3 regions of the Microlunatus soli genome follow, and region 3 is predicted to be linked to each of the others. Evidence: predicted binding sites of a transcription regulator. Region 3 holds the regulator's gene; each other region holds the start of a gene.
The links. Region 3 encodes LexA, which represses DNA repair genes until DNA is damaged. Its sites were predicted from a motif close to TCGAACANNTGTTCGA; they were not measured.
Positions count from the first base shown of each region.

Region 1 (5,526 bases), 3.2 Mb from region 3:
CGCACACCAGGTGGCGAAGTTTCCCAACGTCCGATCGAACCCGTAGGTCTGGCTGACCTCCGGGGCACCGCCGATGCTGGTTGCGCCGTCGAGCACCATCCGCCCGGTGCTCTGCGGGAACATGGTGGCGTACAGCGCCCCGATCGAGGTCCCGTAGGACGAGCCGAAGTAGTCCAGCTGCCGTTGCCCGAACAGCTGCCGCAACAGATCAAGATCACGAACGGTGTCGGCCGTCGAGATGTGCTTGAGCAGCTCCCCCGATCTCTTCAGGCAGGCCCGCCCGAACTCGGTGTTGATCTTGGTCAGGGCAGTGACCTCTTGATCATCATCGGGTGAGTAGTCGAAGGCTGTGTAGTCCTCCATCTGTTCGGAGCTCAGACACCGTACGGGGGTCGACTTGCCGACACCACGGGGATCCCAGCCGATGATGTTGTAGTGCTTGTCCAGCCCGTGCGCGGCGAAGTAGTCGACGTAATCGGTGCCCGACCCGCCCGGACCGCCGGGATTGATGAAGAGGTCACCCTTCGGGCTGCCGGTGCCGGGACGTCGGGCCAACGCCAGCGTCAGCGCCGGCCCGTTCGGCTTGTCCCAGTCCAACGGCGCCAGCACGGTCGCACACTGCTTGTTCGGGACGTCCTTGACCGGGCAGTCCTCCCAGACGATCTTCTGGCTGGTGTAGCGCGACATCCCCTTGCCCTGCGGCGGATCGTCGATGCCCTTCGGCTGGACGTCGGACGGCACCGGCTCGACCGGGCGCCGGGTCGCCGTCGCCGACGGCACGTCCTCGGACGACGAACCGCTCGCGGTGCTACCAGCGGTCGGGCTCGAGCGTTGTGTCGAGGTGGCCTGCGGCTGCCCGGGTCCCTCCCCCGACCCGCCCGCACTACACCCGGTCAGCAGGATCGCCAGCACGATCCCCAGCAAACCGACCACCTTCGCACCGGTTGCGTACCTTCGCACCGGGTGTACGTGGTGCGAAGGTACGGAGGTGGTGCGAACGTACGGGACCGGCCGGCTGGGTCGAATGATCACGTTCGAGGGACTACTGATCATCAGAATCCGGCGCCGATGCTCCGGACTGGTCACCGTCAGCGGCGGCTCGCCGACGACGGCGGCGCCGGGCCTTGGTGCGTTCCTTCTTCTTCGGCCGCTCGGTCGCGGCCGCCTCGACCTCGGGCCCGGACGGGCCCTTCGACAAGCTCAGGGATCCCTGGTCGGGCTGGTCGGCCGGCGTTGACCGGTCGGGTTCATCGGCCGGTAGTGCTTGGTCGAGGACTGCGGCAGCGGATGCTTGATCGGCCCGCGGATCGCGGGTTTCGTAGGCGGCGCGGGAGCCGCAGACCGAGGCTCGCGAACAGCTGGTGATCGCACCGGAATCGCGCATCCGGACGACCACCGCGTCGGCCGGGACCTGATGCCCCACGACGACACCGTCGCCGTCAGCGGTGCTGACCTGGCTACCGACCGCCGGCGCATTCCGGGCGAACTCGGCGTACAACGGGTGTTCGTACTTCAGGCAGCACATCAGCCGTCCGCAGGCGCCGGAGATCCGCATCGGGTTGGACGGCAGGTCTTGGGCCTTGGCCAGTCGCAGGCTGACCGGTTCGAAGTCCTTGAGAAAGGTGGCACAGCACAGATCGCGGCCACAGCTGCCGATCCCGCCGGTCAGCCGGGCGCCGTCCCGGGATCCGACCTGACGCAGATCGATCCGGGCCTGCAGCGCCCGCGCCAGCTCGCTGACCAAGGTCCGGAAGTCGACCCGATGCGGAGCGGTGAAGTAGACCACCACCATCTGGTCGAAGTCGGTGCCGCGGTCGAGGTAGTCGACCCCGACCACCTTCATCGGCAGATCGTTCTTCTTGATCAACTTCTTGGCGACGAGCTTGGCCTCGGCCCGCTTGCGGCGATTGGCCTCGTCACGCTCCAGATCCTGATCGGCCGCCTTGCCCGCGCACTGCGGCAGTTCGCCGAAGTCCTCGGTCAGCCACTCCGGCGCCCAGACACACTCGGCGACCTCGGGCCCGCCCTCCTCGGTCGGCACCAGCACCCGATCGCCGATCTGGTAGTCGGCGTCGGCGGCGTCCAGGTAGTACAGCCGCCCGTACCGCTCGAACGAGACGGCCATCACGCGGGTCATGGGGCCACCTTACGGGCCGACCGGCACACCGGCGGCATGGTGCCGACGATGGGCGATCCGGATGTCGTACGAGTTCTTCAGCTGGCCCCGCTCCGGCCGCCGGAGCTCGAACTCATACGACAAAGCGATCGCCTAGGAGTGTAGGACGCAAGCAAGGGCGCGCCCGACGGGCACGCCCTTGCTGTGCTGGGTGCGTCGTCGCTGATCAGACGATCAGCGCGATGTCCCGGGTGATCTTCGGATCAGAGCTCGATCTTGGCGCCGGCCAGGATCACGTTCGGGTTGGAGATCGTGCTGGAGTTGATGCTCCACAGAGCCATCCAGCCACCCTCGACGTTGTGCTCGGAGGCGATCGAGGCCAGCGTGTCACCGGACTGGATGGTGACGTACTCGCCGGTGCCCTTGTAGGAGTGCTTCGGCAGGGCCGGGGTCGACTCGGAGGAGTAGGTGCCGGTGCTGCGCTGAGCGGTGTAATTGCTCGAACCGTTGGAGCCGGACTCGTTCGAGCTGTAGTTGCTCTGGTTGTTCGAGCTGTAGTTGTTGCTGGACTCGTTGTTCGAGCTGTAGTTGTTCGAGTTCGAGCCGTTGGAGTCGTTGTTGGAGCTGTAGTTGTTCGAGCTCTCGGAGTTGCTGTTGCTGGAGTAGTCGCTCGAGCCGCCGGAGTTGGAGCCGCCGTTGGAACGAGTCAGGCCAGCCTTGGCGCCACAGACCGGCCAGGCGCCCGGGCCCTGGGTCTTCAGCACGTTGCGGGCAACCCGCTTCTGCTCGCTCTTGGAGGCGTTCGACGGATCGCCGGAACCGCCGTTGGCGTTCCAGGTCTGCTGGGTGAACTGCAGGCCACCGGAGAAGCCGTTACCGGTGTTGGTGCTCCAGTTGCCGCTGCTCTCGCACTGCGCGACCTGGTCCCAGACATCTGCATGCGCCGGGGTTGCGGTCATCAGGCCGACGCCGGCGGTGAGAGCAACAGCCGCTCCGGCAGCACCCACAACGCGCTTGGTGATCTTGGAGTTGGACAAGTCCTCTTCCCTTTCCTGACGTGCGCCTGGTCGATGTGGCCTGCGTACGGGCTGTCAGGCGCCCTCCGCGTGCAGAGCCAGGACCGTGCGTCCCGACGCCGCCACCACACCGTGTGGACCCGACCTCGGCTGTGTCAGCCGACCCCCGCCGGTTCCACCCCCGCCTTGTCGCCCGGGACTCTCCCGGCATCCGGCAACCCAGTCGGGTTCGTACCGGACGGCTCGACGTCGGCGGGAACCGGCGCACGCTGAGCACGTGTCGACCACATGTCTGATGCGGTCGATCTCCTCGCATCCGCCGCGCGATCACCGTTGATAACGTTTTGGCTACGAAGCAGACATCACCGTAGGAAGTGAATCGAGCTTGTGCAAATCCCGGCCGCCATCAGAGAACGTTCGCCCGCGTCGAAACTCAAAGCCGAAGCTCAGTTTCTGACTAACGCGAACACAACGAGTGGCGATATCAGGCGGAATGAACCTCAATCTCGCCCAAACTGAGAGGCTGAGGAAAAAAGTCCGTCGCGAGGGGCTGTCGCAGCCGCCTGAGCGGGCCATACCGCACCCAACACGCCGGGCACAACCGCCGAGCGGTGGAACCCCGTTGCGCATCTACCGACGGTGATCATCGACAGGGCGAATCAGCCTTCGACCAGACCGATCATCATCGCTTCCACCGCCAGCAGTGGCGCGACATTGTTTTCCAGCGCCTCCCGGCAGGCCAGCAGCGCATCGATCCGGTGCAGGGTGGATTCCGGGGTCGACCGGCGGGCATGGACGCCGATCCGCGGCGCCAGCTCGATGTTGACCAACGGCGCCGCACTGCCGGTCTGCACGCTGAGCACGTCGCGATAGAACGCGGTCAGCTCGGTCAGCGCACGGTCGATCGCGTCCCGCTGCAGTCGCTTGCTCCGCGCCTTCTGCTGGTCGGCCAAGTCCTTCATCGCCGCCTGTGCCTGCTTGGGTTTGGCCCCCTTGGTGCCGAAGCCGAGCGCCTGCTCCAGCTCGGCCTTCTCCCGGGCATCCAGGTCGGCGGTAGTGACGCCGGCCTCCTCGGTGCAGGCCGCGATCAGATCCGCGGCCGCCTCCAGGCAACCACCCAACCCGGTCAGCCGGTCGGGGATCTGCAGCACCCGCTGCCGACGCTCCCGCGCCTCCGGGTTGCGGGCGAGCGCCCGGGCGCGGCCGATGTGGCCTTGCGAGGCGCGGGCCGACTGATCGGCGAGCTCGGGCTCGATCCCGTCCCGCTGTTGCAGCAGCCCGGCGACGGCGGCAACGGTCGGGGTGTGCAGTTGCAGGGTCCGGCACCGGGACCGGATGGTGACCACGACGTCGTCGGCGGTCGGCGCACAGAGGATCCAGACGGTCTTCGCCGCGGGCTCCTCGACGCTCTTCAGCAGCGCGTCGGCGCCGCGCTCGGTGACCCGGTCGGCATCCTCGACCACCAGCACCTGCCGCCGGCCCAGCGTCGGACTCATCGCCGCCCGCCGGACCAGCTCACGCACCTCGTCGACACCGATCGACAGCTGCTCGGTCCGCACCAGGGTGACGTCGGGATGCGCACCGGACAGCGCCGTACGGCATTGCTGACACTCTCCGCAGCCACCGTCCGGGCACTGCAGGGCCGCAGCGAACGCCCGCGCAGCGTTGGACCGGCCCGAGCCGGGAGGGCCGGTGATCAGCCAGGCGTGCGACATCGCGTGCGAGCCGCCGGCAACCGCGCGCTGCAGGGTCTGGACCGGACGCTCCTGGCCGACCAGATCGGTCCAGACACCGGTGAGCGGGGAGCCACTCGCGGGCAGATTCACCTCGGTCGCCGACGTCATGGGTCGATTCTGCCTGCTCCCGGTGACATCGGGCGAGCCGACCGCGGGTCAGCCCCTGGCGTCAGTCCGTCAGGCCGAGCTGTCCGGCCTCACGCTCCACCACGGCCTCGTACAGGTCATCGGCCGGCTCGAAGGCTCCGACGAAGTGTCCACCGAGCTCCAGCCCGATCGTTCCGATGATCCGCCCGAACGCCGCCAGCAGGGCGAGCATCACCGGCTCGTCGATCTCCAGAGCGAGGGCGTCGGCGGTCTGCGCGAGCTGCCCGCGCAGCGCCCGGCCGTGCACCTCGGGCTGGCCGTCGACCCAGTCGGCAACCGATCGGCAGAAGGCGCTGTACACCCGCACCGCCGGCTCGACGGTGGTCTGCGGGGCGCGGTAGCCGGGGATACTGGTGCCGTAGATGAGCCCGTACCGATGCGGCTCCTCCCGCGCCCAGTCCCGCAGCGCCCCACAGACATCCCGCCAGCGGCGTTGCGGCGAGCGGCGCGGCCCGGTCGCCTCCTCCAGTACGTCGGCCAGATCGTTGTAGGCGTCGGTGATCAGCGCCGT
Region 1 covers NZ_LT629772.1:2,293,770-2,299,295, forward strand. Annotated here, with positions in the region: gene BLU38_RS10635 (alpha/beta hydrolase) at 1-960, opposite strand, end outside; gene BLU38_RS10640 (PSP1 domain-containing protein) at 1,043-2,137, opposite strand; gene BLU38_RS32025 (LysM peptidoglycan-binding domain-containing protein) at 2,380-3,153, opposite strand; gene BLU38_RS10650 (DNA polymerase III subunit delta') at 3,792-4,976, opposite strand; gene BLU38_RS10655 (TetR/AcrR family transcriptional regulator) at 5,038-5,526, opposite strand, start outside.
Region 1: BLU38_RS32025 (LysM peptidoglycan-binding domain-containing protein) is a predicted target of LexA. The motif match lies at 3,413-3,428, and genes of this name have one in related genera.

Region 2 (5,526 bases), 1.9 Mb from region 3:
TCCTGGCCAACGTGCTGGTCGCCGGGTGGTAGCTCGGGCTCAGGACGGCCTTGACCACGGCCTGTCGATCGATCGCCTTGCTCAGCGCCTGTCGGACTGCGGTATCCCGGCCGATCGCGCTCTTCTCGTTGGCCACCAGGGAGAACACCTGCCCCGGGTTCGGCCGGGACTGCAGGGTGAACCCGGACGATTTCAGCCCGGCTTCGTCCTGCGGCGGCACGCCGCCGATGGCGTCGACCTGGCCAGACTTCAACGCCCCGGTCCGCACCCCCGACTCCGGGATCACCTTGAAGATCAACTTTGCACTGAGGGCGGCACCCTTGTTGTCCCACAGCGAGGAGCCCCAGCGGTAGTCGTTCCGCCGGTTCTCCACCACCTCGGTGTTCTTGGTGTAATGGTCGAGCGTGTACGGCCCGGTGCCGACCAGGTGGCCAGCGCAGCGGTCCGCCGGTGGTGTCTTCAGCGACGACGGCGCCAGCATGCCGAGGAAGTGGCTCGCGGTGGCCTGCAGGAACTGGGCGTTCGGTTCACTGAACTCGACTCGCGCCACCCGGTCGCTGACCACCACGGTGCGCTGGTAGCCCGCAAGGAACTGCAGCGACTGCGGCTGCTCGGCGCCGTTGCGGACGATCTCGTCGAAGTTCTGCTTCACCGACGTCGCGTCGAAGGCCGTGCCGTCGGAGAAGGTGACCCCGTCACGCAGCGTGAAGGTGAACCGGGTGGCTGCGGAGTTCACGGCGTACTTGGTGGCGAGCCAACCGACGATCCTGCCGGTCTCCGGATCCTGATCGGTCAGCGAGTCGACCAGCTGTCGTGCCGGGTAGGCGCCGTCGTTGTTGCCGGCGACCCGTGGATTGATGCAGCTGGGATCGGAGGCCAGGGCGAAGCTGAAGTCGCTCTTCGTGGTCGGCTCGTCACCCGGTGCTGCTCCATTGCCGCCGCAGCCGACGACCAGCAGTGCCGCCACTGCGGTGCCGATCACGCCGCCGATCCGTTTGGTGATCATGATGCCGCCCGGTGCGACAACGGATCGGCGATCGGCTGCCGGCCGGCTTCCGGCAGGCCGAGATTCTCCCGCAGCGTGCCGCCCTCGTAGTCGGTGCGGTAAGCACCGAGATCCTGCAGTTCGGGGACGACGGTGTCGACGAAGCCGTCCAGCCCGGACGGAGTCAGGTGCGGCACCAGGATGAAGCCGTCGGCCTGTTCGTCGGCCACCGCATCGGCGAGCTGTCGGGCGACCTGGCGGGGTGTACCGACGAAGGTCCGCGACGCCTGCACCTCGATCATCAGCTCGCGGATGCTGAGCCCCTTCTCCCGGGCCAGCGTCCGGTAGCGGTCGGCAAGACCATCCTCGTCGTTGCGCCGCGACTGTCCCGCCACCACCGACGGGCCGCCGCGGTCGGGATCGACCGTGGGCAGCGGGCCGTCGGGATCGAGGTCGGACAGATCCCGGTTCCAGACCTGACCGAGCAGGTTGAGTGCGGTCTGTGGCGTGATCTGCGCCCGACGGATCCGATAGTCGTTGTGCTGTGCCTCCTCCTCGGTGTCGCCGAGGGCGAAGCTGACCCCGGGGAAGATCTTCAGCTCCTCGGGCTGCCGGCCGAAGCTCGCCGCGCGCTGTTTGAAGTCGGCATAGGAGGTCCGGCGTCGTTCGGCCGTGTCGAACCAGCGTCCGAAGATGGCGTCCGCAGTTCGGGCCCCGAAGTCGCGGCCGTCGGCGGAGTCACCGGCCTGAAAGATCACCGGATGTCCCTGCACCGGACGGGGTGTGTCGAACACCCCGCTGATGTCGAACTGCTCACTGTGGTGGCTGAACGGGCTGATCGCCCCGGGCCGGGTGAAATGATCAAGGTCGGCGACCACGGCATCGGCCTGCCAGCTGTCCCACAGCTCACGGGCGGTGCCGACGGAGTCCGCGGCCCGGACGTATCGGTCGGTGCGCGCCAGGTAGCCGCCGCGGCGGAAGTTCTCACCGGTGAAGGCGTCGGAGGAGGTCACGACGTTCCAGCCGGCACGGCCGTCGGACAGCAGGTCCAACGAGGCGAACTGCCGAGCCAACTCGTACGGCTCGTTGAAGGTGGCGTTGATCGTCCCGACCAGCCCGAGGTGCTCGGTCACCGCCGCCAGCGCCGCCAGCACCGGCAACGTGTCGGGCCGGCCGACGACATCAAGATCATGGATCTTGCCGTGCCGTTCGCGCAGCCGGAGGCCTTCGGCCAGGAAGAAGAAGTCGAACCTGCCCCGTTCCGCGCTCTGGGCGAGTTCGCGGAACGACCCGAACGCGATGTGACTGCCGGCCTGCGGGTCGGACCAGACGGTGTTGTGGTTGACGCCGGGAAAGTGTGCACCGAGCCGGACCTGCTTGGTCGGCCGCCCGGCTTGTCGATGGTCCTGCGATTGACTCATGATCAACTCCTCACGTACCGATTGACGGGTCTGGTCAGGCCGAAGCGTCCGCGAAGCGTCAGATCCCGATCGCCGGCTCGGAACAGGCCTCGTTCCTCCAGCTGAGGGACGACGGCGTCGGCGAACAGCTCCAACCCGCCCGGCAGTACCTCGAAGTTGATCAAGGCGCCGGCGAACCCGGCGGAGCCGATCCCGGCGAGCTCCTCGACGAGCGCTCCCGGCGTGCCCTCGAATCCGATCCCGCGGGCCGTCGGGCGCTGCGCCAGGCCGTGATCAAGAACCGCGCGCTGCTCCTTGACCTGATCGGCGGTGCCCGCCAGCAGGACCTGGTAGCCGACGAGCACCGGCAGCGGCTCGCTGCGGCCGGCCTCGAGTGCCGCCGCTCGGACCCCGTCGGCCAGGGTCCGGTCGGTTTCGAGATCACCGGCAGTGACGACGGCGACGTCGGCATGACGTCCGGCGTTGCTGGCCGCGGCCGCCGTCCGTACCACGAACACGGTCGGCGGCCGGCCCTGCGGCGGTCGCGGCGTGATCGACGGACCCTTGACCGAGAAGAACTCCCCGTCGAAGTCGACGTAGTGCAGTTTGTCCCGATCGATGAAGCGGCCGGTCGGCAGATCGCGGATCTCCGCGTCGTCCTCCCAGGAGTCGAACAGTCGCTGGACGACGTCGGCGACCTCGCCGGCCTCGGCGTCGGCCGTTTGGGGGTCGAGCAGCTCCCGTCGCCCGAAGTGCCGGTTCTGTTCCTCCGCGGTCGGGTCGGCGCTGCTGGCCGTGATCGGGGCCCAGCCGGCCCGCCCCTCACTGGTGTGGTCGAGGGTGGCCACCGCCTTGGAGATGTGGAACGGCTCGGCGTGGGTGACGGTGAATTCGGGCACCAGGCCGATGCCCCCGGTCACCGGCGCGAGTCGGCTGGCCAGCAATGCGGCGTCCAGCCGGCCACGGAAGTTGCGGTCGTCCTCGCTCTGCAACGCATAGCCGTCGGTGAAATAGGCGAAGTCGATCCCGGCCCGTTCGGCGACCCGGATCAGGTCGAGGTAGTAGCGCGCGCCGAAGGCACGGCGCGCCAGCTGCGGCCGAAGTCGCCACGCTCGGGGGTGGGTACCGAGCCCTTCGAGCGCGACACCGAGGTGCAGCGAGGTGGAGAGAGCCATCGGGCCGATCGTCCTTTCATGATCATCAGATTCTCTGTATTACCTACGGTTTAACTAGGATTTAGATCGACAGTTCACCGCGTCCTGGTCCTCTCGTCAGGGACCCCGATCTGATGGGCCCGCACTTGCCACTACCGCCCGGATGGGCCGTACAGCCATGTCTTCACCCGGGGCACCCCGCCGCGGAGGAGGGTTGCCGGTCAGCAAGCCGGGGCTTGGCGCTGACGCTCTTGACGAAGACAACGCTAACCCGCCGTCGCAGCAGCCCCGACCGGACGTCCGCGATGTGAACGCCGCTGTCTCGCTGTCACGAGACCGGAGCCCCCGACTCGAGATCACCTGGCCCGCAGACGGGCCGGCCCACGGGTCGTCGATGATCACCACGGCAATGCCCCACACACCGGGCCGGCCGGCGGGGGGCGCGGAATCGCTGCAGAGCAAGGAAAATCGAACACCCGTTGGTTATCCGGCAGAGGTCTCGCGGTGATCACCGTCAGGACACGAGCCTCGACAGCCACGGCACATCCAGGACACAACGCGGGAGTACGGCGCGTTGGCCCTGGAATCACGCGGCGGTCGCCCTACACTCGGCCATGGGTCGACCGCGCCGACCCGCCCTTCCCCTCGGCACCTTTTTGGAGCAGGCGTGACGATGACGAGTACGAGCGACCCGCTGGTCGGGCACGTACTCGACGGCCGCTACCAGGTCCTCGACCGGGTTGCCCGTGGCGGCATGGCGACCGTATACCGAGCCACCGACACCCGGCTCGGCCGGATGGTCGCGGTCAAGGTGATGCACGTCGGGCTCGGCGACGATGCCGACTTCGCGCGGAAGTTCGATCGCGAGGCCCGGTCCGCGGCCCGGTTGTCACACCCTCATGTGGTCTCGGTGTTCGACCAGGGGGACGACGCCGGACGCCCGTACATCGTGATGGAGCTGGTCGAGGGCCGAACCCTGCGCTCGGTGATCTCCCGGGAGTCGCCGCTGACTCCGATCCGCGCGCTGACCATGATCGAACCGGTGCTCAGCGCGCTGGCCGCCGCACACGAGGCGGGTCTGGTGCACCGCGACATCAAGCCGGAGAACGTGCTGATCTCCGAGCGCGGCGAGATCAAGGTCGGCGATTTCGGGCTGGCCCGCGCGGTCACGGCTCAGACGTCGACGGCCACCGCCGGACTGCTGATCGGCACGGTGTCCTACCTGCCACCGGAACTGGTCGTCTCCGGCAAGGCCGACGCGCGTTCCGATGTGTACAGCACCGGCGTCGTGCTGTTCGAGCTGCTCACCGGCCGCAAGCCGCACACCGGAGAGACCCCGATCCAGGTTGCCTACGCCCACGTCCACAACGATGTGCCGGCACCGTCGACCTTCCAGACCGCCGGGCCGATCCCGGACTACGTCGACGCCCTGATCGCGCGGGCGACGGCCCGCGATGCCGATGCTCGACCGCATGACGCCAAGATCCTGCTGGCCCAGGTCCGGCGGGTACGTTCCGCGCTGCAGGCCGGGCTGCGCTCCGATCCCGAGCTCAGCCAGGATCTGACGGTGCCGCTGCTGGCGTTGCGCCAGCAGCGAGCCCGCGACGCCGCCGACGAGGTCGACCCGTACGCGTCGACGACGGCCATCGGCCCGGCGCTGGAGGCAGCCGCGCTGCAGGAACGCGCGGAGTTCGCCGCCCAGCCGCAACAACCCCGGGCCGAACAGATCAGGGCCGAACAAATCCGGCCGGCGGTCGACCCGACACCGGCGGCCTACGCCGAGGACGAACAGGAGTTCACCCCCACCGACATCCGGTTCCTGAGCGGTCCGTCGACGCCGGCCCACCTGTCCTCACCGTCTACGGAGGACAGCGCCTCGTCGCAGCTGAGCCCGATCGACGTGGACGACGACCGGGACGTCCGGCGTCGGCGCCCGAATCAACCCGTACACCGCCCCCGGCACCGGTTCCGCGGTTGGATCGTGTTG
Region 2 covers NZ_LT629772.1:987,545-993,070, forward strand. Annotated here, with positions in the region: gene BLU38_RS04625 (ABC transporter substrate-binding protein) at 1-1,006, opposite strand, end outside; gene BLU38_RS04630 (NtaA/DmoA family FMN-dependent monooxygenase) at 1,003-2,406, opposite strand; gene BLU38_RS04635 (LLM class flavin-dependent oxidoreductase) at 2,409-3,560, opposite strand; SAM riboswitch class IV at 3,677-3,796, opposite strand; gene BLU38_RS04640 (Stk1 family PASTA domain-containing Ser/Thr kinase) at 4,213-5,526, shown strand, end outside.
Region 2: BLU38_RS04640 (Stk1 family PASTA domain-containing Ser/Thr kinase) is a predicted target of LexA. The motif match lies at 4,008-4,023, and genes of this name have one in related genera.

Region 3 (5,526 bases):
GTCGGCGTCGGCGCCGGTGGCGAAGTATCCGTTCTCCTCGCCGGACCTGCGATAGGTCTTCACGACCCGATCGATCAGCTGCTTGAGGCTGCGCTCACGGACGTCGGTGCCCACGGCACCACGGAAGTACTTCGTGGTGACGATGGTGGACGCGTTCACGCTCCAGAAGTCGGGGAACTCCGCACCCTTCTGCTCGAAGACCGTCTCACCCGTCTTCCAGTTGGTCTGGACGACGTCACGCGGCTCCCAGCTCACCTCGTCGTACGGATGCACGCCCTCAGTGGTGAAGACGCGGCCGATGGTCAGTCCCCGGCCGGCGCCGGGGACCTTCTCGGCGGCCTTCTTCTGCCGGCTGGACTGCTGGTCCGAGCGGGTCGTTTCGGACATAGGTGACTGCCTCTCTCTCCAGCAGATGCCGAGATGTCGGGTCCGGCCTGCTGATCGTGGAACTGCTGATGCTGAACGTCGTGCTGTATCGGTCTTGCCACTGCTGCTGTTGCGATGTGGTGAGGTACTACCGGTACCCGGGCCCGAGCTCGGTCATCGGGCAGCGGGGGGTCAGACCGGGACGGACCCACGCACCCTTCCCCAAGTGCGCGGAGGCCCGTCCCGGAGTTCAGGGGGACCGCTGGTTGCCCGATCCGGCGGCGCGTTTGCTCACCGCGGATCGGCGACCGGTGCGGCTGCGCGCGGCAACGGGCTTGGCGACGCGGCCGGCGGTGGCCAGCTCCGGGATCAACGGTTCGATCCCGGGCGGATCCTGCTCGATCCGCAGCGTCGCGATCTCGGCCTCGAAGTCGTCCACCGACGCGAACTGGCGGTAGACGCTGGCGAACCGCAGGTACGCCACCTGGTCGAGCTTGCGCAACGGCCCCAAGATCGCCACCCCCACCTCGTCGGCGGGCACCTCCGGCTTGCCGGACGCCCGCAGCGCCTCCTCGACCTCCTGGCCGAGCTTGGCCAGCTGGTCCTCATTCACCGGCCGGCCCTTGCAAGCCTTGCGTACGCCACTGACAACCTTGTCGCGATTGAAGGGTTCGACAACGCCCGACCGCTTCACCACCGCGAGCAGCATCTGCTCGATCGTGGTGAACCGGCTCTCGCACTCCGGGCACTGCCGACGGCGGCGGATGCTGCCGCCGTCCTCGGCGACCCTGGAGTCCAGCACCCGGGTATCGGTGTGCCGGCAGTACGGGCAATGCACGACGTCCTTCTCTCTGCTCCGGCCTCGTCCTGGGGACAACTCTGGGGACGACTTGTGGGCGACCATGTGGATCGGATGTGGACGATGTGTGGATAGCGAACACAAATTGTGGACGAAACACACGTCTGTAACTACTAGATATGGATACTACGTCCGCCGGGGTGAGCAGTCAACCGTCACCGCCGGCCGCGCGTGGCGTGTCGGAGGGGACCGTCCGGGCAGCCTCGATGAGCCCTCAGTGAGGGCGGACCGACCAGCCCAGCCGCCCAGCCGAGCAGCTCTGGCGCATGGGGTGGCCGCCGCCATAGGCTGTCCGGCAGCCGCGAGGGCGATCGACCCCGACCAGGAGGTGTGCCGTGGCGAACGGGCTCTTCGCCGGGATCCCGGTCCGGGACTTTCGGGCTGCCCTGGCGTGGTACGTGCGGCTGCTGGGTGCCGAGCCGTCGTTCTACCCCAACGACATCGAGGCCGTCTGGCAGCTGGCGGAGAACCAGTTCGTCTACATCGTCCAGCAGCCGGAGCGCGCCGGTGGCGCGGTCAACATGATCTGGGCCGATGACCTGGCCGACCGGGTGGCAGCGCTGGCCGCCCGCGGACTGGAACCGACAGAGATCGAGCGACTTGACGGAGTCAGTAAGTACGTCTACCGGGACCCGGACGGCAACGAGACGGGACTCGGCGGCACGACCTGATCCGAACCCGGACGGACGGCCTGCGCTGCGGCGCGGGACGGCCCGGTGTCACAAAACACGGCGACACCTGCCGAGCAGCCGGGACGACCGGGTGGCGGAGCGCTGACGGTCGTGATCAGCGACCGGCGACGGCCGAATGGCCCGCCGGCGTGTAATCGGGTGAGGTCACCGTCAGTGCGGTCGCCGTGATGACGGTGACCGCGGCTGCCATCAGCATCGCACCGGTGATCATCACCACCGCGATCCCTCGGTTGGTCAGCCGCCAGCTCGCGGTCGCCGCCTGACGCACCGAACGCACTCCGGCCGCCGCAACACGCTCGTCGCGGCATGCCGTGGCCGTTGCCTGCCGGCCGTCGACGGGGACCGAACGGCCGGGAACCAGCCGGGGTGCAGCGACGCCGGTCGTCGAGCGGCCCACCGGCGCGGCACCTCGGCCGCTACCCCGGCTGCGCCGCGGCCGACGGACCCGGATCGGAGCTGCGGTTCGGGTTGCCCGATCCTTGTCGCCGTGCGCCGACGAGACCGCCTCGATCGTTGCTGCACTCATCTTCGACTCCCCTGTAACTCGATTCGAGCCAAGTGACTGACTCGCACGTCTCTCGAACGGATGTTCGATCGAACGCCTGTGTGATTTGTAGTCGATCCGCGGGTCATTCGCAAGACCATTCGTACATTCGTTCTCATTCGTTACCTCGTCGGCCGTACGCTGCTGCGATCCGACGAACAACAGCACATCAGGCACCTCTGACAGTTCTCCTCGACCGCTTCGCCGAGACGCCCCGGATCCCCCGGATCCGAGCGCGACACGCCGACACGCCGCTCGAACAATTGTTTGATTCCCGCCTCAGTTTTCCCTACGGTGAGCACATGGCCGATTCGAAGAAGAGCTCCAGCCGCACTGGGGGACGCGGTACTACCTCCACCGCCGGGAAGCAAGGCAAGCGGGGCCGGCCGCGCAATTCAGACGTCGAGGCGCAGATCGCGCAGGCCCGTCGTCGTTCGGCGGAGGTCTCGGAGCGGGCGTCGGTGACCCCGCTGCCCGACGGCCCGCCGGATGCGAGCGGTCTGACACCGCGGCAACGACGCGTCCTCGAGGTGATCAAGGACGCGGTGGAGAATCGCGGCTACCCGCCGAGCATCCGCGAGCTCGGCGACGAGGTCGGATTGGCCAGCTCCTCCAGCGTCGCCCACCAGCTGAAGGTCCTTGAGCAGAAGGGATTCCTCCGCCGCGACCCGAACCGGCCGCGGGCGATGGAGGTGATCCTGCCGCAGGACTTCACCGGCACCTCCGACGGTGTCTCCGCTGTCCGCCCGCTTCCCCACCGGGTATCGGCGACCAGCGACGAGACCGGCATCGACGACGCGTTCCCGGCGCCGGTGCACGTACCGGTGCTCGGTCGGATCGCAGCCGGCGGGCCGATCCTGGCCGAGGAGCGCTATGAGGATGTCTTCGCGCTACCCAAGCAGGTGGTCGGCGAGGGTGATCTGTTCCTGCTGGAGGTCCGCGGCGATTCGATGATCGACGCAGCGATCTGTGATGGCGACTGGGTCGTCGTCCGTAAGGAACAGACTGCGGAGAACGGCGACATCGTGGCCGCGCTGCTCGACGACGAGGCAACAGTCAAGACGTTCCGCCGGGCCGACGGTCACGTCTGGCTGATGCCACACAACGAGGCCTACGACCCGATCGACGGCGACGCCGCCTCGATCCTCGGCAAGGTTGTCGCGGTGCTGCGGCGGGTCTGAGCCTGATCAGTCAGGCTGGGCGCGATCTGTCAGGCGGGAGCGGCCAGCGCGTTGTCCAGCCATTCCCGCGCCTCTCCCGGCGCATCGGCAGTGATCATGTCGACGCCGAGCTCGACGGCGAGCGCGGCGTCGTCGGCGTTGCGCACCGGCCAGCCCGCAACCTGGATGTCCTCATCATGCAGACGGTCCACCACTGCCGGCGTCAATCCCTTCCACCCCGACATCACCGCCGAGGCGCCGACGTCGTGGGCGCTGACCCGCAACGCGTCGTCATAGGAATTGGCGATCACCCCGCGCGGGATCTGCGGCAGCAACTGTTGCAACTCGGCCAGGATCGGCACCTGGAAGCTGGTCAGCAGGCATCGTTGTTGATCATCGGGATATTCGGCGAGCACCTCGGCCACCAGCGCCGGTGCGGTCGGCGCCTTGACCTCGATCTGGAGATCGGACTGGGTCAGCTCCAACACCTCCGGCAACGTCAGCAGGCGTTGCCCCCGCGGCAGTCGCAGGCGCTGCAGATCGCACCACGCGGTCGTACTCACTCGCGGCGCCGGACTCGCCCCCAGCACGCGGGCAAGATCATCGTCGTGACTGATCACCGGCACCCCGTCGGCACTGAGCCGGACGTCGAACTCGATCTCGTCGACGCCCAGTTGCTCCGCGGTCACCAGGCTGAGGGCAGTGTTCTCCGGGGCGTGCGCCATCGCACCGCGGTGACCCGTCACCCGGATCCCGCGCGGACCACCCGGAACCGCTGCGGTCCCGGTTGCGCGCCGACCTGCATTAACAGTCACGGGTCCAATCTTCACACACCACGCAAAATCGTTGGTGGACCGACACAGGCTGCACCAAGGTCCCTTCGATGTCGCGAATCATCCGGTCCCAGCCAGTGTTTTCCCTAGCCATCGCGATGATGGAAGCTCTCGGAGGCGAGCCCGACAGACCACGAGGCGACGACGACGCGACGCCGAAGACCCACGCGTTCGGCACCGTTCATCTAGACTTCATATGTTATTTGTGCGCCGCATGATGTGATCTTCTTCGGCGTCCATCACAGGAGGGTTCACACAACGATGACGCAGACCCGCGACGCGCGGCTGGCGGCGATCGTCGATCATCTGGTCGAGGTCGGTTCGGAGGCGGCCAAGCAACTCGCCGCCCGCTTCGACGTCTCGGTGATGACTGTTCATCGTGACCTGGACGAACTCGAGCAACGCGGTCTGGTCCGCAAGTTCCACGGCGGCGCCAGCGTCACCCGGACCGGAAGCTACGAGATCGCCGCCGCGATCCGTCGGCGGTTGGCCGTCGCGCAGAAACAGACGTTGGCCAACGCAGCCGCCGAGTCCGTCCGCGACGGCCAGACAGTGATGATCGACGACTCCTCGACCGCTTCGGCGATGGTCGATCCGCTGATCCGCTCCGCGATGACCATCCAGGTGATCACCAACTACCTGCCGTCGCTGATCGCGCTCTCCCGCTCGACCCGAGTAGTGGCCCAAGCGATCGGTGGTGAGTACGACCGCAGCCACGAGTCCTATCTCGGAGTCGGCGCCGTGGACGCCGTGCACGCCTTACGTCCCGACACGGTCTTCGTCTCCTCGACCACTGCGGATGCGGCCGGCATCTATCACCAGGAAGAGCGGATCGTCACGCTCAAGCAGGAGATGCTGCGCTCGGCCCGGCGCCGCGTGCTGCTGTTGGACGAGACCAAGATCGGCGCATCCTCGCTCTACCGGGTCTGCGGCTGGGAGATGATCGACGAACTGATCACCACCGACGCAGCCCCGGCGGAGGTGTTGGCCGAGATCGATCCGCGGGTGAAGGTCACGGTTGTCGCCCTCGGCGCCGCCTCGTCGGAAGAATCTCCGGCGGGTGCGGGACACT
Region 3 covers NZ_LT629772.1:5,821,212-5,826,737, reverse strand. Annotated here, with positions in the region: gene BLU38_RS26705 (vitamin B12-dependent ribonucleotide reductase) at 1-387, opposite strand, end outside; gene nrdR (transcriptional regulator NrdR) at 617-1,204, opposite strand; gene BLU38_RS26695 (VOC family protein) at 1,561-1,896, shown strand; gene BLU38_RS26690 (hypothetical protein) at 2,012-2,443, opposite strand; gene lexA (transcriptional repressor LexA) at 2,764-3,642, shown strand; gene BLU38_RS26680 (glycerophosphodiester phosphodiesterase) at 3,672-4,367, opposite strand; gene BLU38_RS26675 (DeoR/GlpR family DNA-binding transcription regulator) at 4,716-5,526, shown strand, end outside.